Regions from separate parts of the Micromonospora sp. HUAS YX12 genome, predicted to be linked through region 2. Evidence: riboswitches for the same ligand, from Rfam matches in the RefSeq annotation. Region 2 holds a riboswitch; the other holds the start of a gene.
The links. Region 2 has a riboswitch for cobalamin ahead of ABIH81_RS20195 ((2Fe-2S) ferredoxin domain-containing protein). Riboswitches for the same ligand answer to the same signal wherever they lie in the genome.
Positions count from the first base shown of each region.

Region 1: another riboswitch for cobalamin. It lies ahead of ABIH81_RS26515 (ribonucleoside-diphosphate reductase subunit alpha); the one in region 2 lies ahead of ABIH81_RS20195 ((2Fe-2S) ferredoxin domain-containing protein).

Region 1 is NZ_CP157974.1:5,557,215-5,567,618, reverse strand. It holds gene ABIH81_RS26525 (hypothetical protein) at 1-918, shown strand, start outside; gene ABIH81_RS26520 (ribonucleotide-diphosphate reductase subunit beta) at 1,031-2,059, opposite strand; gene ABIH81_RS26515 (ribonucleoside-diphosphate reductase subunit alpha) at 2,050-4,383, opposite strand; cobalamin riboswitch at 4,561-4,776, opposite strand; gene ABIH81_RS26510 (PrsW family glutamic-type intramembrane protease) at 4,897-5,712, shown strand; gene ABIH81_RS26505 (DM13 domain-containing protein) at 5,739-6,326, opposite strand; gene ABIH81_RS26500 (response regulator transcription factor) at 6,428-7,126, shown strand; gene ABIH81_RS26495 (HAMP domain-containing sensor histidine kinase) at 7,189-8,151, shown strand; gene abc-f (ribosomal protection-like ABC-F family protein) at 8,165-9,802, opposite strand; gene ABIH81_RS26485 (class I SAM-dependent methyltransferase) at 10,118-10,404, shown strand, end outside.
Region 2 is NZ_CP157974.1:4,193,017-4,203,420, forward strand. It holds gene cbiE (precorrin-6y C5,15-methyltransferase (decarboxylating) subunit CbiE) at 1-47, shown strand, start outside; gene ABIH81_RS20175 (SAM-dependent methyltransferase) at 44-799, shown strand; gene ABIH81_RS20180 (precorrin-2 C(20)-methyltransferase) at 800-2,302, opposite strand; gene ABIH81_RS20185 (precorrin-8X methylmutase) at 2,341-3,006, opposite strand; gene ABIH81_RS20190 (sulfite reductase subunit beta) at 3,003-3,881, opposite strand; cobalamin riboswitch at 3,929-4,111, shown strand; gene ABIH81_RS20195 ((2Fe-2S) ferredoxin domain-containing protein) at 4,234-4,887, shown strand; gene cobN (cobaltochelatase subunit CobN) at 4,884-8,480, shown strand; gene cobF (precorrin-6A synthase (deacetylating)) at 8,477-9,268, shown strand; gene ABIH81_RS20210 (alpha/beta hydrolase) at 9,312-10,055, opposite strand; gene ABIH81_RS20215 (YafY family protein) at 10,113-10,404, shown strand, end outside.

The sequences.
Region 1 (10,404 bases), 1.4 Mb from region 2:
GGCTCGCAGCCGGCCTCGGGCGCCCCCTACGGCGCCCAGCCCGGGTCGGGCGCCCCCTACGGCGCGCAGCCCGCGTCGGGTGCGCCGTACGGCGCGCAGCCCGGGTCGGGTGCCCCCTACGGCGCGCAGCCCGCGGCGCCGTTCCCCGGCCAGCCGGGCTACCCCGGGCAGCCGGCGCCGTACGCGCCCACCCCGCCCCCGAGCGGCGGCAAGAGCAAGGGCCTCATCGTCGGCCTCGCCGCCGGCGCGGTCACGCTGACGCTGCTGTGCTGCGGCGGTGGCCTCGCCTACGTCGCCTTCAACGGCGACGAGGAGGACCCGAAGCCGGTGGCGTCGGGCAGCGCCACCCCCGGGCCGGACAACAGTCCGTCCGCGACCCCCAGCGCGGGCGGGCCGGAGTCGAGCGGGCCGGACGGGTCCAACAACAACTCGCTGACCGCGCGGTACGCCAGCGAGATGTCGGCGGTCTGCGACGGGGGAGCGATCCTCAACGCCGCGCCGTACACCGCGCCGGCGGGCTCGAAGGCGTACGTCTTCTCCAACGCCCCGGACCGGCCGTCCTTCTGGTCGCAGAAGACGGTCAGCTCGGCCAAGCCGTACTACGCGAAGTCGGCTGACTTCGCCACGGTGTCCGTCATCGGCTGCCTCAAGATGGTCGAGGGCAGCGAGGGCACGCCGAAGAAGTGCCAGTACAAGAACAGCGAGGACAAGGTCGTCACGGTCGACTACATCTCCTCCCGGTACACCCTGACCTTCCACGCCGCCAAGACCGGCGAGAAGGTCGGCGACGGCGGCACGGTGACCGCGCCCGCGGCCCGGTGCCCGAGCTTCATCTCCTACAACAAGGTGACGATGAAGTCGTACGCGTCCCCGGACAGCGGCACCATCGAGGCCGCGCTGGACCGGTTCCTCAAGTAGCGGCACCCCGATCGCGGTGTGCGGGCCGGCCGGCCCGCACACCGCGATCGGCGGCTCAGGCCGCGGGCAGCGGCCGGCCGTGCTCGCGGGCGGAGATCCGCAGGGCCGGCGGTCAGAAGTCGTCGTCGAAGGTGACCGAGCCGGTCACCCCGACCTGGTACGCCGACACCCGGCGCTCGAAGAAGTTGGACAGCTCCTGCACGTCCTGCAACTCCATGAACGCGAACGGGTTGCCGCTGCCGTACATCGGGGCGATGCCGAGCACGGCCAGGCGCCGGTCGGCCACGTGCTGGAGGTACTCACGCATGTCCGCGAGCGACATCCCGGGTACGCCCTGCCCCAGCAGGTCCGCGGCGAAGCTCACCTCGCACTCCACCGCCTCGGCCAGCATCTCCCTGACCTGCTTCTCCATCTCGTCGTCGAACAGGTCCGGCTCCTCGGCGCGTACGGTCTCCACCACGTCGAAGGCGAACGCCATGTGCATCGACTCGTCCCGGAACACCCAGTTGGTGCCGGACGCCAGCCCGTTGAGCAGGCCCCGGGACCGCAGGAAGTAGACGTAGGCGAACGCGCCGTAGAAGAACAGGCCCTCGATGCACGCGGCGAAGCAGATCAGGTTGAGCAGGAACGCCCGCCGGTCCGCCCGGCTCCGCAGTTCCCGCAGTTCGAAGATCGAGTCGATCCACCGGAAGCAGAACTCGGCCTTGCGGGCGATCGACGGGATGTTCTCCACCGCGGCGAACGCGGCGAACCGCTCCTTCTCGTCCGGCACGTACGTGTCCAGCAGGTTCAGGTAGAACTGGACGTGCACCGCCTCCTCGAACAGCTGCCGGGACAGGTAGAGCCGGCCCTCGGGGGAGTTGACGTGCTGATAGAGGTTGAGCACCAGGTTGTTGGCGACGATGGTGTCGCCGGTGGCGAAGAACGCCACCAGCCGCGACACCAGGTGCCGTTCGGCCGGGGACAGCCTCGCCAGGTCGGCCAGGTCTCCGTGCAGGTCCACCTCCTCGACCGTCCAGGTGTTCTTGATGGCGTCCTTGAACCGGTCGAAGAAGCGCGGGTAGCGCATCGGCCGCAGGGTCAGGTCCATGCCGGGGTCGAGCAGCATGTGCCGGGTCGGCGCGGTGGTGGTCACTGGCATGCCTCGCAGCTCTCGGGGTTCTCCAGGGAACAGGCCGGCGCCTCGTCGTCGCTCACGGCGGAGACCACGCCGGAGACCGGGGCGAGCACCGGGGCGACGGTGGCCTGCTGGATGCGGGTGGCGGGACGGGAACGCAGGTAGTAGGTGGTCTTCAGCCCGGCCTTCCAGGCGTACAGGTACATCGAGGAGAGCTTGCCGATGGTCGGCGCGCTCAGGAACAGGTTCAGCGACTGGGACTGGTCGACGAAGGGCGCCCGCGCGGCGGCCAGGTCGATCAGCGCCCGTTGCGGCAGCTCCCAGGCGGTGCGGAACAGCTCCCGCACCGGCGCGGGCAGCTCGGTGATGTCCTGCACCGAGCCCTCGGCCCGCTTGATCCGGTCGCGGACCTGCGGCGTCCACAGCCCGCGCGCCTTCAGCTCCCGCACCAGGTACGTGTTGACCTGGAGGAACTCCCCGGACATGGTCTCGCGCTTGAACAGGTTGGACACCTGCGGCTCGACGCACTCGTAGCAGCCGGCGATGGAGGCGATGGTGGCGGTCGGCGCGATCGCCACCAGCAGCGAGTTGCGCAGCCCGTGCGCGGCGATCCGCTCGCGCAGCGCCGCCCACCGCTCCGCCTGCGCCGGCTCCGCGCCCCACAGGTCCGGGTGCAGGTCACCCTTGGCGGCCCGGGTCTGCGGGTACGCCGGATGCGGGCCGAACTGCTCGGCCAGCCCGGCGGAGGTCTCCAGCGCGGTCAGCAGGATCTCCTCCTGCACCCGGGTGGACAGCTCCCTGGCCTGCGCCGAGTCGAACGGCAGGCGCAGCGTGAAGAACGCGTCCTGCAACCCCATCAGCCCGAGCCCGACCGGCCGCCAGCGCGGGTTCGACGCCGCCGCCTGCTCGGCCGGGTAGTAGTTGATGTCGATCACCCGGTCCAGGAAGACCACCGCCGTGCGTACCGTGGCGCGCAGCCGCTCCCAGTCCACGCCGTCGGCGGTGACGTGGGCGCCGAGGTTCACCGAGCCGAGGTTGCACACAGCGGTCTCGGCGTCGTCGTTCACCTCCAGGATTTCGGTGCACAGGTTGGACAGGTGGATCACGTTGCCCGGCTCGCCGGTCTGGTTGGACAGCCGGTTCGCGGCGTCCTTGAACGTCATCCAGCCGTTGCCGGTCTGCGCGAGCGTGCGCATCATCCGCCCGTACAGATCCCGGGCCTTCACCGTGCGCACCGCGTTCTTCTCGGCCGCCCGGTACGCGGCGTCGAACGCCTCGCCGTACAGGTCGGGCAGCTCCGGCGCGTCCGACGGGTCGACCAGCGACCACTCGCCGTCGGCCTCGACCCGGCGCATGAACTCGTCCGGGATCCAGTTGGCCAGGTTGAGGTTGTGCGTCCGCCGCGACTCCTCGCCGGTGTTGTCCCGCAGCTCCAGGAACTCCTCCACGTCCGGGTGCCACGGCTCCAGGTAGACGCAGGCCGCGCCCTTGCGCCGGCCGCCCTGGTTGACCGCGGCCACCCCGGCGTCGAGCGTCTTGAGGAACGGCACGATGCCGTTGGACCGGCCGTTGGTGCCCCGGATCAGCGCGCCCCGGCCGCGTACCCGCGACCAGGAGATGCCGATGCCGCCGGAGAACTTGGACAGCTTCGCCACCTGGTGGTACCGCTCGTAGATCGAGTCCAGCTCGTCGCGCGGCGAGTCGACCAGGAAGCACGACGACATCTGGGTGTGCCGGGTGCCGGAGTTGAACAGCGTGGGGGAGCTGGGCAGGTAGGCCAGGGCGGACATCAGCCGGTAGAACCCGATCGCCTCGCCCGGGGTGCGGGACAGCCCGCAGGCCACCCGCAGCAGCCAGTACTGCGGCGTCTCCACCACCAGCCGCGTCCGCGGGTGCCGCAGCAGGTAGCGGTCGGCCACCGTACGCAGTCCGAAGTACTCGAACCGCAGGTCGCCGTCGGGGTCCACGGCGTCGTCGAGCTTGCGGGCGTGCCGGGCCACGAACGCGGCCGTCTCGTCGCCGATCAGCCCCAGCCCGTGGGCGTACGCGATCGACTGGCTGAAGCTCGCCACGCCCTGACCGCGGACCTCCTTGTCCACGTACGCGGCGAGCAGCCGCGCGGCCAGCTTCGAGTACTGCGGCTCCTCGCCGATCAGCTCCGCCGCGGTCTGGATCGACAACCGGTCCAGCTCGGCGGTGGTCGCCCCGTCGTAGAGCCCGCTTATCGTCTTGGTGGCCACCCGCAGCGGGTCCACCTCGTCCAGGTCGGCGACCCAGCGCTCGACCGCCCGGACGATCTTGCCGACGTCCACCGGCTCGGTGTCGCCGTCCCGCTTGCGTACCCGCATCGCCGGCCGGCGGGCCTCGGCCCCGCCGGTCCCGGACGGGGGACTCTCCTGTACGACAGTCATGACCTCTCCTCGCTGTCACCGTCTGGAGACGGCGGGAGACGCCAACGGGCGCGGCGCACGGCCGGCCCGGCTGCTGGCGTCGGTCGTCCCGCGCGACCTCCGGCCGCCGTGCGCGGAGGCGCACGGCGCGCTGGCAGGTCTTCGGACTCGCGGGCCCGACCGGGTCGCCGGTCGCCTACTGGCCGTCGCTTCCCAGGCCGGTGGCCCAGTGCTGTTGACGGCTGTCGTTCCCACTCACCGCTGCGGGGCAGTCCCGGACTTCCACCGGGTTCCCTCTTGCCTCGGACGGACCAGTGACGGCCCGGCCGAACCAGCTGCGAGGAACACCATATATGGCGGTGAGGGCTTCCTGGCAACACCAGATGTCGTGTCGGCGTGTCGGATTGATCTCACCGTCCACAGTGCCTACCCCCGATTCCGGCGCGACGCGGCGGGCGCGATACTCGGCGTATGGGGAAAACCGGGCGCCGCTGGGCGTGGGTGGCGGTCCTGCTCGTCGGCGTCGGGCTCCACCTGCTGGTGCTGGAGACACTCGCCGGCACCGGGACCGTCACGTTCGTACCGGCGCTGATCGTGCTCGGCGCGTCCGTCGCGCCCGCCACGTTCCTGGCCTTCGCCCAGGGCCGGCCGGCCCGCCGCCCGGTCCCCGGCTCCGTCGTCGGCGTCGCCGCGCTCCTCGGCGGCGTGATCGGTGTCGTCGCCGCCGGCTGGCTGGAGTACGGCACGCTGCACCGCCTCGGCTTCCTGCCGATGGCGCTCGTCGGCCTGGCCGAGGAGACCGCCAAGCTGATCGTGCCGGCCGGCATCCTGATGCTGTGGCGGCGGCACCCGTCCCCGGCGCAGGGGCTGGTGATCGGCGTGGCCTCCGGCGCCGGGTTCGCCGCGCTGGAGACCATGGGCTACGCGTTCGCCGCGTTCGTCGGGTCGCAGGGCAACCTCGGCGCGGTCGAGCAGACGCTGCTGGTACGCGGCCTCACCGCGCCCGCCGCGCACCTGGCCTGGACGGGGCTGACGGCCGCCGCGTTGTTCACGTTCGCCGCCGCGCCCGGCGGCCGGAAACTGGCGGCCTTCCTGCTCACCTTCGCCGCCGCCGTCACGCTGCACACCTGCTGGGACACGTTCGGCACCCAGCCCGCGTACGTGTTCATCGGCGGCGTGTCACTGGGCTGGGTGCTGCTGCGCCTGTACCTGGACCGCGAGCGGCCGGCCGCGTCCGGGACGCCGGCCGCGCCGGCGCCCCGGGAGCCGGCGGCGCATCCCGGCTGAGCCGGACCCCCGGGCGCGCACGGTCATCAGGCCGGCGCCGATCCCGTCCCCGCCGCGGCCAGCGGGGCGGCGCCGAACGAGACCGCGAACCGCTTGCACCAGATCGACACGCTGCGCAAACCGTCCAGGTCCACCGACGCCGGGATGTCGTACGCCTGGTCGCCGATGTTGCCCTTGAGCCGGCCCAGCTCGACCCAGCGGCCGTCGTCGAACACCTGCCAGCCGGCACGGCCGGGCAGCACCTTCCGGTCGGTGAGCCAGACCCGCAGGTCGGGTCCGTCCGAGGTGTCCAGTCCCCGCAGGAGAAGCTGACGGCGCCCGTCGGCGAGGCGGACCAGCTGCGCCCGGCCGGACGTGTCGTGCTCGTGGGTGACGAAGTCACCGGCGGCGAGGACCACGTCGGCGGGCGCCGCGCCGGTCGACGGCGGTCCGCTCGTGCCGGTCGACGGCGGGCCGGTCGTGCCGGCCGGCAGCGGCTCCGCCACCGTGGGCAGGGCCTCGCGTACCTCGCGGTCGGTCACCAGCCGCCACGGCTGGAACAGGTACAGGCTCACCCCGAGGCCGGTGACGGCCACGACGGCGAGCACCGACAACACCACACGTCTTCTGCCCATGCCGTCACGGTAGGCGCGGACCCGGCGGAAAGATCTTTCCGTCCGCTTACGGCTCGACCGCGGGCCGCCGCACCGGGCCGCCGATGGGTAGCGTCTGGCCCATGGGGCGCTATGTGCTCGTCGTCGACGACGACCGGACGGTGAGCGACGTCGTCCGGCGCTACCTGGAACAGGACGGCTGCCGGGTCCGGCTGTCCTTCGACGGGCCGGACGCGCTCGCTGCGGCCGAGGAGGAGCCGCCCGACCTGGTGGTCCTCGACCTGATGATGCCGGGTCTCGACGGCATCGAGGTGTGCCGGCGGCTGCGTCGCCGGCTGCCCGGCCTGCCGGTGGTCATGCTCACCGCGCTCGGGGACGAGGCCGACCGGGTCGCCGGGCTGGAGGTCGGCGCGGACGACTACGTGACCAAGCCGTTCTCGCCGCGCGAACTCGTGCTGCGCATCAGGTCGGTGCTCCGGCGCGCGGCCCCGCAGGACCGGGGACCGACCGGGGTGCTGCGCGACGGGGATCTCACCGCGGACACCGGCCGGCGGGTCGCCGATCGCGGCGGCCGGTCGCTGTCGCTGACCGTACGGGAGTTCGACCTGCTCGCGTTCCTGCTGGCGAATCCGGGACGCGCCTGGTCGCGGGCCGAGTTGCTGGACCGCGTGTGGGGCTGGCGGTTCGGCGACCAGTCCACGGTCACCGTCCACGTCCGGCGGCTACGGGAGAAGATCGAGGACCACCCGGCGCAGCCCCGCCGCATCGTCACCGTGTGGGGCGTCGGTTACCGGTACGAGCCACAGGACGCGTCCCGGTGAACGAGCTGCTGGTCATCGGGCTCTACGCGCTCCTCGCCGGCGCGGTCGTCGGCGCGCTCGGCGTGGGCGCGCTGCGGCTGGTGCGCCACCGGTCGATCCTCGCGCACATCGCGGTGCTGCTCGCGGTCACGATCGCCTCGGTGACGGCGGGCGTCACGGCCGTCGCCCAGGCCATGTTCCTGTCCGCGCACGACCTCCAGGTCGTCCTCGTCACGGTCGCGGCGTCCGCGGCGGTCAGCCTGGCCGTCGGGGTGGCGTTCGCCCGCCGGCTGGCGCAGGCGGCGGTGTGGGCCGACCAGGCCCGGCAGCGGGAACGGCAACTGGAGGCCGGCCGCCGCGAGCTCGTCGCGTGGGTCTCGCACGACCTGCGTACGCCGCTGGCCGGGCTGCGGGCGATGGCGGAGGCGCTGGAGGACCGGGTGGTCGACGAGCCGGCGGCGGTGGCCGAGTACCACCGCCGGATCCGGGTCGAGACGGACCGGATGACGCGCCTGGTCGACGACCTGTTCGAGCTGTCCCGGATCACGGCCGGAGCGCTGCGGCCCGCAATGTCCCCGGTCCCGCTCGGCGACGTGGTCTCCGACGCGATCGCCGCCACCGCGCCGCTGGCCGCCGACCGGCGGGTCCGGGTGCTCGCCCCGGAGACCGGCTGGCCGACCGTGCGTGCCGCCGAGGCCGAACTCGCCCGCGTCGTGACGAACCTGCTGGTCAACTCGGTGCGGTACACGCCACCGGACGGCACCGTGCGCATCGACGCCGGCCGGGACGACGACGACGCGTGGCTCGCCGTCTCCGACACCTGCGGCGGCATTCCCGAAGCGGACCTGCCCCGGGTGTTCGACGTGGCGTTCCGGGGCACCCGGGCCCGTACCCCCGCACCGGCCGGCGCCGACGAGGCGGCGCCGGCCGGGGGCGGTCTGGGCCTGGCGATCGTGCGCGGACTGGTCGAGGCGCACGGCGGGCGGGTGCACGCGCACAACGTGACCGGCGGGTGCCGGTTCGTCGTCCGCCTGCCCGCGGTCTGACCGGACGGGTCGCTCAGCCGGCGTCCGGGGGACCGGTCTCCACCAGGCGTCCCTCCGCCAGGCGCAGCCAGCGGCCGACGTTGATCGCGGCGAGGAACCGCTCGTCGTGGCTGACCACCAGCAGTGCGCCCCGGTAGGCGTTGAGCGCGCTCTCCAACTGACCGACGCTGACCAGGTCGAGGTTGTTCGTCGGCTCGTCGAGCAGCAGGAGTTGCGGGGCCGGTTCGGCGCCGAGCACGCAGGCGAGCGTGGCGCGCAGCCGCTCACCGCCGGAGAGCACCCCGACCGGGAGATGCGCGCGCGGGCCGCGGAACAGGAAGCGGGCGAGCAGATTCATCCGCTGCGCGTCAGGGGCCTGCGGTGCGAACGCGGCGAGGTTCTCCGCCACCGTACGGTCCAGGTCCAGCAGGTCCAGCCGCTGCGACAGGTACGCGATCCGGCCGTCGGCGCGGGTGATCCGGCCGCTCTCGGGCTCCAGGTCGCCGTCGATCAGGCGCAGCAGCGTCGACTTGCCCGCGCCGTTGGCGCCGAGCAGGGCGATCCGCTCCGGACCCCGGATCGTCAGGTCGACACCGCCGGCGGCGAACAGGGACCGCTCGCCGTGCCGCACCCGGACCCGTTCGGCGGTCAGCAGCGTGCGTCCGGCCGGGACGGTGGTGGCGGGCAGCTCCACCGTGATCTTCTTCTCGTTGCGCAGCGCCCGCTCGGCCTCGTCGAGGCGCGCCCGGGCGTCGTCGACCCGCCCGGAGTGCATCTCGTTCGCCTTGCCCGCTGCCACCTGTGCGTCCCGCTTCAAGCCGCCGGCGACGATCCTCGCCAGACCCGCGCTCTTCAGGTTGCGGGACGCGTTGCCGGCCCGCCGGGCCGCCCGCTCACGGGCCTCCTGCAACTCCCGCTTCTCCCGCTTGAGCTCCTGTTCGGCGCTGCGGACGTTCTTCTCCGCCACCTCCTGCGCGGCCCGCACGGCCGCCTCGTACGAGGTGAAGTTGCCGCCGTGCAAGCGCATCTCGCCCCGGTCGAGTTCGGCGATGCGGTCCATCCGGTCCAGCAGCGCCCGGTCGTGGCTGACCAGCAGCAGGCATCCGTGCCACTGCTCCAGCACGTCGTAGAGGCGGCGCCGGGCGCCGAGGTCGAGGTTGTTCGTGGGCTCGTCCAGCAGCAGCACGTCGGGCTGCTTGAGCAGCTGCGCCGCCAGGCCGAGGGAGACCACCTGACCACCGCTGAGCGTGCCCAGGCGCCGGTCGAAGGCGAGGTCGCCGAGGCCGAGCCGGTCGAGTTGCGCGCGCGTGCGCTCCTCGATGTCCCAGTCGCTGCCGATGGTGGTGAAGTGCTTCTCGTCGGCGTCACCGGCCTCGATGGCGTGCAGCGCCGCGATCAGCGGGGCGATCTCCAGGACCTCGGCCACTGTCAGGTCGGCGGCCAGCGGCAGGCTCTGCGGGAGGTAGCCCAGCACGCCGTCGACGGTCACCGACCCGGCGGCCGGCCGGTACTCGCCGGCGATCAGCTTGAGCAGCGTGCTCTTGCCGGCGCCGTTCGGCGCGACCAGTCCGGTCCGGCCGCCACCGAGGGTGAAGGAGAGGTTCCGGAAGACCGGGGTGTCGTCCGGCCAGGAGAAGGTCAGGTTCGAGCAGACGACGAAGGAATCGGACATCGGAAGGACGACCTCGAAGGTGAGGGCGGGCGGACCTCAGCCGCCCGGCGGGGGACACGGTCTCGGGGTACGACGAAACGACCACGGCGCTCGCCTGCGGTCGTTCACATGTCCGGGTCTTACCCGGAGATGTCGTCGTCACCCGCCATGTCTGGTCTCCCTGTGTGATCTTCGCGCTCGGACGTCCACGTCCGGGGTCCACGGTAGCACCGGCCGCTGCCGCGTGCGGGCGTGCCGGACCGCCGTCCGCGCGAGGAGGACATGACCGACCGCGTGCCTGGCCGCGGGTCGACCGAACCTGCATCATAGATACTCATGAATGCGCAGCAGTCTGCGGCACCGTGGCGCACGTTGACCGCCCCGCAGCGCGACCGGTGGGCCACAGTGCTCAGTCACGTGACGACAGCGATTCCGGCCGGCACCGCGTACGTCCTCGTCGACGGCCACGGGGACGAAGCCGCCCTGCTGGCCGACCGCCTGGCCGCCGCCCTGCTCGACGCGGGCCGCCCTCGTATCCGGCTGACCAGGGCGATCTGCGCCGGCCCCGCCGACCTCCGTGGCGGACTCACCCCGGGCTCGGTCGTCATCGCCGCCGGCCCTGC
Region 2 (10,404 bases):
CGGGGCGTGCGGTCAGCCAGTGGTCCGTCACCAAGGGAGCATCATGACCGTTCACTTCGTCGGAGCCGGGCCCGGCGCCGCCGACCTGCTCACGCTGCGGGCCGTGCGGCTGCTCGACGCTGCCGACGTCTGCTTGTACCCGGGCACCTACCTGGACGCGGAAGTGCTCGGACACTGCCGCCCGCACGCCCGCCTGGTCGACACCCAGCACCTCGACCTCGACGAGATCACCGCTCAGCTGATCCGGGCGCACGCCGAAGGTCTGGAGGTGGTCCGACTGTGTTCCGGAGACCCGTCGCTGTACTCGGCCGTCCACGAGCAGACCCGTCGGCTCGACGCGGCCCAGGTGCCGTGGGACATCACCCCCGGCGTGCCCGCCTACGCCGCGGCCGCCGCCATCGTGGGGGCCGAGCTGACCGTGCCCGAGCTGGCCCAATCCGTCGTGCTCACCCGTGCGCAGGCCCGCTCGACGGCGATGCCCGACGGGGAGAAACTCGCCGCGTTCGCGGCGACCGGCGCGACACTGGCGCTGCACCTGGCCGTCACCCGGACCCGGGAGCTGGCCACCGAGCTGGCCGGGCACTACGGCGCGACGTGCCCAGCCGTGGTGGTGTCCCGGGCGACCCAGCCCGGTGAACTCGTGCTGCGCGGGACGCTGGCCGACATCGGTGCGCAGGTGGAGGCCGCGCAACTGCGCCAGGCAGCAGTCATCCTCGTCGGGCCGGCGCTGGGGCCGGATGTCCGCGGCGGCGAGTCGTTTCTGTACGCGGCCGGCCGCGAGCGCCCCGCCCGTCCTTGATCACCGCACGAAACGAGGACTCCAGACCTGGCCGCTCCCGGTGACACGGGTGGCCGAGGCGCCGACGAGCACCAGGCACCTCATGTCGATGGACTCCGCGTCCAGCTCGCCGAGAGTCGTCACGGAGAGGCTCTCGCCGGTCCGTCCGATGTCGCGCCCGACGACCACGATCGTGCCCGGCGGCTTCTGCTCCAGCAGCACCGCCTTGGCCCGCGCCAGCTGCGCGGTGCGCGAGCGCGAGCGCGGGTTGTACAGCGCGAGCACCAGGTCGGCCTCGGCGACGGAGCGCAGCCGCTTCTCCACCACCTCCCACGGCTTGAGCCGGTCGGACAGGCTCAGCACCGCGAAGTCGGCGCCGATGGGCGCGCCGGCGCGGGCCGCGACCGCCTGGACCGCCGAGATGCCCGGCACCACGCGGACCGCGACGCCGGCGTAGCGCGGGTCCTCGGCAGCTTCGAACACGGCCGACGCCATGCCGAAGATGCCGGCGTCGCCGCCGGAGACCACCGCGACCCGCTCACCGGCCAACGCGAGATCGAGCGCCTCGCGGGCGCGGTCCACCTCGACGCTGTTGCCGGAGGCGTGCCGCACCAGCCCGGGCCGCTGCGGTACACGCTGGACGTATGGTCCGTACCCGACGACGTGGCCCACCTCGGCCAGCACGTGCGAGGCCTCGGGGGAGAGCCACTCGTCCGGCCCGGGCCCCAGACCGACCACGACGACCTCCGCGCCGGGCGCCGCCCGGACCGGCTCGCGTTCGGGCCGGTCGTAGCGTGCGACGCCGGGACGCGTGTCGCCGGGCACCAGGACGATCGAGAAGTACGGGACCGTCGCGGGGTTGACGTCCGCGACGGGGAGCACCCGCTCGGCGTCCATCGAGGCGCGTTCGACGTACCAGGAACCCTCGATGCGTCCAGCCTGCTCCAGCGCTGAGCGGACCTTCGCGAAAGTGCGTCCGAGCTTCATGATCACCGCGCCGTCGGTGTCGGCCAGGCGCCGTGCCAGCTCGGGCTCGGGCAGGGTGCCCGGCAACACGGTGAGCACGTCGGTCTGGCGTACCAGGGGGAGCGCGGTGGTGGCCGTGGCGGCCGCGAACGCCGGCACGCCGGCGACCACGTGCGTCTCGAACTCCTCGCTCAGGCGGTCGTGCAGGTACATGAACGACCCGTACAGCATCGGGTCACCCTCGGACAGCACGACGACGTCGCGGCCCGCGGTCAGGTGGCGGCGCAGGCGATCGGCGCACTCGGCGTAGAAGTCGGCCATCGCGCCGGCATACCCGTCCGGGTGGTCGGTCGCCTGTGTCGTCACGGGATAGACGAGGGCCTCCTCGACCACGCCGCTGGGCAGGAGACCAGCCGCGATCCGCCGTGCGTTGGAACTCTTGCCGACGCCTTGGTGGTAGGCCACCACGGCCGCCGCACCGATGATCCGAGCGGCCTTGAGCGTGATCAGCTCGGGATCGCCGGGACCGACGCCGACGCCGTACAACCGGCCGCTCATGACGGCGCCGCGTTGATGATCCGCTCGCTGACGCTCGCTCATTCGCGCTCCTGGGCGAGGGCGTTGAGGGCCGAGGCGGCCATCGCCGAGCCGCCGCGGCGGCCGGTGACGACGAGGTACGGCACGTCGAGCTCCGGGTCGTCGCAGGCAAGGTCGATCAGCGCCTGCTTGGCCTCGGCGGCCCCGATGAAGCCGACCGGAGTGCCGATGACCGCCGCCGGCCGCGGTGCGCCGTCGCGCAGCATCTCCAGCAGGTGGAACAGCGCGGTCGGCGCGTTGCCGAACGCGACGACGGCGCCCTCGAGGTGTTCGGCCCACAGCGACACGGCGGCGGCCGAGCGCGTGGTCGACCAGGCGCGGGCGAGGCCGGGGACGCGCGCGTCGCGCAGCAGGCAGCGGACCTCGTTGTCGCGCGGCAGCCGGGCCCGGGTCACGCCCGCGGCGACCATGTGCGCATCGGTGAGGATCGGGGCGCCCGACTCCAGCGCCGAGCGGGCCGCGGCGACCAGCGCCGGGTGGATGACGAGGTCGCGAGCCAGGTCGGTCTGCCCGCACGCGTGGATCATCCGGACCGCGACCTTCTCCGCGTCGACCGGGACGCCCGACAGGTCGGCCTCGGCGCGGATGGTCGCGAACGAGTCGACGTAGATCTGCCCGCCGTCGGTCACGTAGTCGTAGCGGCGTGTCGGTGGGGCGAGGGTCATGCGTTCTCCAGGTCAGGCACGATCAGGGTGCGCCACGGCGTGACGATGACGTGCGGGGTGTCCCAGGCGACGATCTCATCCACCAGGCGCCGGTCCAGGCCGCTGCCGGGCACGGCGAGGTGCAGCGCGTGGCGGCCGTCGTCCTGGGTGATCCTGCCAAGGGCCGGCGGGCCGGTGGCCACCCGGGTGCCGGGCAGGGCCTCGACCCGCTCGCCCAGCAGGGCTTCACCGCCTGCGGGCAGCTCGTCGACGTGCCACGGTGATCCCGGCTGCGCTCCGGCGGCCTCGAGGAAACGAGCGGCGAGCGTCGTCAGGGCCTGCGCGGCCCGGTCGAGGGTCACCACCTCGCCCCACGCCGAACGGCCGGCGCGGATCCGGGCACGGCCGGCGTCGACGGCGACCAGGCCGAGGTCGAGGTTCCGGCCGGCCACATCGCCGCGGCCGTCGTCCAGGACGAACAGGAACCGGCCGGGCAACTCGGCGAGACCGGCCTCCGCGCACACCAGTTCATCCAGCCTGCGTACGACCGGCCGCAGGTCGGCCCGTCCACCGACCCGCCCGGTCAGCGGCGAGACCATGATGTTGCGCACCCGCTCGTGGGACGGCGACGGGATCAGACCCGTGGCCATCACCGCGTCGACGACCGTCTCCGGCAGAACCCCGCCGTCGTGGTGCAAGCCCCGCAGCTGGAGGTTGGCGCGGCTGGTCAGGCGTATCGCACCGTCGCCGTGCTGCTCGGCCACGTCCGCCAGCGCGACGAGCGCGTCGATGGGCAGGGTTCCCCCCGGCAACCGCACGCGGACCAGTGCGCCGTCCTCGGCGATCCACGGGCGTAGCAGGCCTGGGCACAGGTCGCGTCGGGTACGTGTGGTCACGGCGTCATGGTGCCAGGATCCGGCTGTTCCCTGCCCGACGGCTGGGCTGCTACGGTCCTCTCGCCAGTCGAACTCAGCGATGAGCCAGGGAACCCGGTGGGAATCCGGGACTGACGCGCAGCGGTGTGGGTGACGGGCGGAGCACGAGGCCACTGGACCGACCGGTCTGGGAAGGCGCTCCGTCCGGACGATCCCGAGTCCGAAGACCTGCTGGCCCTCACGGCACCCGCCGTCGGGTCTTACCGGGCTTCGCGAAACAGCCCCCGACCTCGTAAGGGGAACACGTGCGCGCACCTGCGTCCGCCGTGGAGCGGTACGACGTCACGGACCGTGCGATGGAGAAGCGGCAGCCGTGAGCGCGCTCATACACGTTGCGACACTGCTGCAGGACGCCGCCCGCGCCGACCAGTTGCACCGGTGTGCGCGAGCCGCCGGCGCCCAGCTGGCGTTCCTGCAAGGCGGCGACCCGACGTTGACCCACCTGCTCGATCGGCTGCACGCCGACGGCGTCCGTGCCGTCCGGCTGGAGCCGGTGAGCACCGACGACCTTCCGTATGCCCGATCCTGGATCGGCCGGGTCGCCGGCCACTGGCGCCGGCAGCAGGCCGACCCGCCGGTGATCGAATTCGGCGGGCGCACCGTCACCGGAGGCGAGGCACCGCTCTCGTCACCGGCATGGGAGCAGCCGCCGCGGTACCGGCACCACCTGCTGGTCTGCCGCGGCCCGCGGTGCAGCGCCCGCGGGGCGGACGAGACGTACCGCGAGATTCTCCGGTCCCTCGTGATGGCCGGACTCACCGACGCAGACGTCCTCATGGCGCAGACCGGTTGCCTGTTCCCGTGCAACCACGGGCCGGTGGCCGTGGTGCATCCCGACGGCACCTGGTACGGCCCGGTGCGCCCCGACGGCGCCGAGCGGCTGGTCCGCGAGCACCTGGGCGCCGGCCGGCCCGTCGACGACCTGCGCATTCCGCGCACGCCTGCGCCCATCGAAGGAGAAGCATGACCCGCATCGCTCTCATGTCGACCTCGGACACCGACCTGCTCTCGGCACGTACCAGCGGCGCGGGCTACTCCTGGCTGAACCCCGTCCGGGCCACCGGCGAGCGCCGTGACGCGCTCGTCGCCGCAGCGGACCTCGTCGTGCTGCGTGTGCTCGGGTCACCCGAGGACGTCCGCGACCTCACCGCGCGCGTCCACGCGTCCGGCCGTCCCTGTGTGGTGCTCGGCGGTGAACGCACGCCCAACGCCGCCCTGATGGAGTTGTCGACCGTCCCGATCGGGGTGTGCGCCGAAGCGCACCGTTACCTCGCCGAAGGCGGCCCCGAGAACCTGCGGCAGATGCACGCCTTTCTCTCCGACACCGTGCTGCTGACCGGCGAGGGCTTCGAGCCCCCGGCGGTGCTGCCCGAGTGGGGGGTGTCCCGCCCGGCGGCCGGCGACCTGCCGCGCGTCGGCATCGTGTACTACCGGGCCCACGAGGTGAGTGGCAACCACAGCTTCGCCCACGACCTGGCCGACGCGGTCGACGCCACCGGTACGGCCACCGGCGTCCCGATCTTCGTGTCGTCGCTGCGCGCGGCCCCCGACGAGCTGTTCGACGAGCTCGCCACCCTCGACGCGATCGTCGTCACCGTGCTCGCAGCCGGGGGCTCCAGGCCCGCCGCGGCCGGCGCGGGCGGGGACGACGAGTCGTGGGACGTCGAGCGGCTCCGGGCACTCGACGTCCCCGTGCTGCAGGCACTCGCGCTGACCTCGACGAAGGCCGAGTGGGAGGCCTCCGACGACGGCGTCACCCCGCTGGACTCCGCCACCCAGATCGCCATCCCCGAGTTCGACGGCCGGCTGATCACTGTCCCGTTCTCGTTCAAGGAGGTCGACGACGACGGCCTGCCCCGCTACGAGACCGACGCCGAGCGGTGCGCCCGGGTCGCCGGCATCGCGGTGAACCACGCGCGGCTCCGGCGCCTGGCACCCGCCGAGCGCAAGGTCGCGCTCGTGCTGTCGGCCTACCCGACCAAGCACAGCCGGATCGGCAACGCCGTCGGCCTGGACACCCCCGTCTCCGCGATCCGGCTCCTGCGTCGCATGCGTGCGGCCGGCTACGACCTCGGCTCGCCCGGCGAGATCCCGGGCCTGGACCCGCTGCCGATGGTCGAGGGCGAAGATCCCGACACCACGTCGGGCAACGCGCTGATCCACGCACTCATCGCCGCCGGTGGTCAGGACGAGGAGTGGCTCACCCAGGCTCAACTGACCGAGTCCCACGTCCGCATCAGCCACGACCAGTACCTGCGCTGGACCGCGGACCTGCCCGCCGCGCTGCGCGACGCGATGACTACAACCTGGGGTGAGGCACCCGGCTCGCTGTTCGTCGACGACTCCGGCCACATCGTGCTGGCGACCCTGCGCGCCGGCAACGTGGTGATCCTCATCCAACCGCCGCGCGGCTTCGGGGAGAACCCGGTCGCGATCTACCACGACCCGGACATGCCGCCCTCGCACCACTACCTGGCCGCCTACCGCTGGCTCGAGAACGGCTTCGGCGCGGACGCGGTGGTTCACCTCGGCAAGCACGGCTCGATGGAGTGGCTGCCGGGCAAGAACGCGGCGCTGTCGGCCGCCTGCGCCACCGACGCGGCGATCGGCAGCATGCCGCTCATCTACCCGTTTCTGGTCAACGACCCCGGCGAGGGGGCACAGGCCAAGCGCCGAGCCCACGCCACGATCGTCGACCATCTGGTTCCGCCGATGGCGCGTGCCGAGGGGTACGGCGACATCGCCAAGCTCGAGCAGCTACTCGACGAGCACGCCAACGTCGCCGCTATGGACCCGGCCAAGCTCCCGGCGGTCCGCCAGCAGATCTGGACGCTCATGCAGTCCGCCCAGATGCATCGTGACCTGGGTCTGGAGGAGCGACCCGGCGACGAGGAGTTCGACGACTTCCTGCTGCACGTCGACGGCTGGCTGTGCGAGATCAAGGACGTGCAGATCCGCGACGGCCTGCACGTCCTGGGGCAGGCGCCGGTCGGTGAGGCCCGCGTCAACCTCGTGCTGGCCGTGTTGCGGGCGACCCAGGTCTGGGGTGGGCAGGAGAAGGCGCTACCCGGGCTGCGCGCGGCGCTCGGCCTGACCGAGGACGCCCCACTCGCCGAGGTCGACGCGGTCGAGACCCAGGCGCGAGCCCTCGTGAGCGCGATGGAGAAGGCGGGCTGGGACGTCGCGGCCGTCGAGTCCGTGCATCAGGATCCGGCGGTGCGAAACGTCCTGCGGTTCGCCGCCGAGCAGGTGGTTCCCCGCCTGGCGGCCACGACCGACGAGCTGAGCAACGTGCTGCACGCCCTGGACGGCGGTTTCGTCCCGGCCGGCCCGTCCGGGTCCCCGCTGCGCGGTCTGGTGAACGTCCTGCCCACCGGGCGCAACTTCTACACCGTCGACCCGAGGGCGGTGCCCTCGCGGCTGGCCTGGGAGACCGGCCAGGCGATGGCCGAGTCGCTCGTCGCCCGCCACCTGGCGGACACCGGCGAGCACCCCCGCTCGGTCGGCCTGTCGGTGTGGGGAACCTCCGCCATGCGCACCTCCGGTGACGACATCGCCGAGGTTCTCGCGCTGCTCGGCGTTCGTCCCATGTGGGATCCGGCCTCCCGGCGGGTCAACGGCCTGGAGGTCATCGGCCTGGACGAGCTGGGCCGTCCCCGCATCGACGTGACCCTGCGCGTCTCGGGCTTCTTCCGGGACGCTTTCCCGCATGTCATCGAGATCCTCGACGACGCGGTGCAGCTCGTCGCGCAGCTGGACGAGCCGGACGAGCTCAACTTCGTCCGCGCCCACACCCGTCAGGACCTGGCCGAGCACGGCGACCTGCGCCGCGCCACGACGCGGATCTTCGGCTCGAAGCCGGGTTCGTACGGCGCCGGAATCCTGCAGGTGGTGGAGTCCGGCACGTGGCGCGACGACGCCGACCTCGCCGAGGTCTACACCGCGTGGGGCGGCTTCGCCTACGGCCGAGCGCTGAACGGCGTCGCCGCCGGCGACGAGATGCGCCGCAGCTACAAGCGCATCGCGGTGGCGGCCAAGAACATCGACTCCCGCGAGCACGACATCGCCGACTCCGACGACTACTTCCAATACCACGGAGGCATGATCGCGACGGTCCGCGCGCTTACCGGGACCGAACCGAGAGCGTACGTCGGCGACTCGACGACCCCCGATGCCGTACGCACCCGCAGCCTGCAGGAGGAGACGAACCGCGTCTTCCGCTCGCGGGTGGTCAACCCGCGGTGGATCGCCGCGATGCAGCGCCACGGCTACAAGGGTGCCTTCGAGCTCGCGGCGACCGTCGACTACCTGTTCGGCTTCGACGCCACGGCCGGCGTCGTACACGACTGGATGTACGAGTCGCTGGCCAAGGAGTACGTCCTGGACGAGACGAACCAGCAGTTCATGCGCCGGGCCAATCCGTGGGCGCTGCGCGGCATCGTCGAACGGCTCACCGAGGCGGCCGACCGCGGCCTGTGGGCCGAGCCGGACACCACAGTGATGGCCGAGATGGCACGCGTGTACCTCGAAATCGAGGGTGACCTGGAGGACGACGCATGACCCGGCGCCTCGCGCTTGTGGGGCTCGGACCGGGAGACCCCGAGCTCGTGACGGCCCAGGCCGCCCGGGTGCTCAACGAGGTCGACTACTTCCTCGTCGCCGACAAGACCGAGCAACATCCCGGCACGGCGGACCTGATCGCGATGCGCGAGGCGATCTGCGCGCGACATGTGAGGAAGAAGCGGCGCCTCGTTTCCGTGCCCGACCCCGAACGCGACCGCACCGACCCGCCCGACTACGAGGGCGCTGTCCGGACCTGGCACGAGGCCCGGGCGGTCCGCTGGGAGCAGACGCTGCTGGACCATCCCGGCGACGCCGCCATCCTGGTCTGGGGCGACCCCACGCTGTACGACTCGGCCATCAGGCTGGCCCACCGGATCGTCGAACGGGGAGTCGTCGACGTCGAGGTGGAGGTCGTGCCGGGACTCAGCAGCGTCCAACTGCTCGCGGCCCGGCACGGCCTGGTACTCAACACGATCGGCGGGTCGATCACGATCACGACCGGCCGGCGCCTTCTCGAGGACGCCGCCGCCGGCGGCGACAACCTGCTCGTCATGCTTGACGGGACGCTGACCTGTCGGCGTCTACCCGACCCGGCCGGTTGGCGGATCTGGTGGGGCGCGAACCTCGGATCGGCGCACGAGCAGCTTGTCGCGGGCGACCTCGACCGAGTCGCCGATGAGATCTGGGCGCGGCGCGCCCTTGCTCGGCAAGCCTGTGGCTGGGTGATGGACACCTATCTGCTGCGCAGAGGAGGAGTGTCTAGAGAGCCGGCTGATCCTGGCTGACGTGGCCGATGGCCGGCTCGGCTGAGCCGGCCCTCGGTAGCGATTATGCCGTCGGCCTGGCTTGGTGCAGGATCTGGGCCAGCTCGGCCGGGCGGCTGAGCATCGGCCAGTGCCACGTCGGCAGTTCCTCGTACCGCCACGAGTCGCCGGCCAGGTGCCGGCACAGCGGCATGGTGGCGGCCATCTCGCGTGCCTGCTCGGCGGTGAAGCTCGACAGCACGCCGAGGCGGGGCAGCTTCTCCCACGCCCCGGTGAGCCGCACCGGGGTGGTGGCGGTCGCCCACGGTTGGGCGGCCGATCGCTCAGCGAGCAGCGTGACGACCGATTCATCCACATCTGCTGCTGTCGCCGCTAGTTCGGCCCACGGCGGGGGTGGCAGCCGCCAGCCATCGCCGTGTTCGGCGACCACCGCCGCGTTGCGTTCACGCTCCTGGGGTGGGTTGAAGTCGTCGTTCGCCGCCCCGTCGGGCAGTGGGCCGGTGTCGACGAAGACCAGCTGGGCCATGCGGTCGGTCATGCGGTCGGCGGCGGCGGTCGTCACGACCGCGCCGGCGTAGCTGTGCCCGACGAGGACCACGTCGTGCAGGTCCTCGTAGCGCAGCAGGTTGACCACATCGGTGACGTGGACGTCGAGGTCGGTGTCCGGCCGGGCCAGGTGGGCGCGCTCGCCCAGGCCGGTCAGACTCAGCGGGTACACCTCGTGGCCGTGCCCACGCAGGGCGGCGGCGACCGGGCGCCAGGCCCACGCGCCGAGCCAGAACCCGGGAACCAGTACGAATGTCGTCATGCATCACACGCTACGATCAATACCGGACAGAACCCGCCCGGATTAGGAGTCAGATCATTGGCCCGGCCCACCGCGCGCGTACTGGCGTTGCTGGAGATCCTCCAGGCCGGTGGCGGCTTCACCGTGGCTGACCTGGCCGGTCGGCTGGGCGTCGACGAGCGCACGGTCCGCCGCTACGCGGCGCACCTCGCCGACCTCGGCATCCCGGTCGAGGCCCGGCGCGGTCGCTACGGCGGGTACCGGCTCGCGCCCGGATACAAGTTGCCGCCACTCATGCTCACCGACGAGGAGGCGGTTGCCGTCCTGCTCGGGCTCGTCGCCGCTACCCGGGCAGGGCTGGTCACCACCG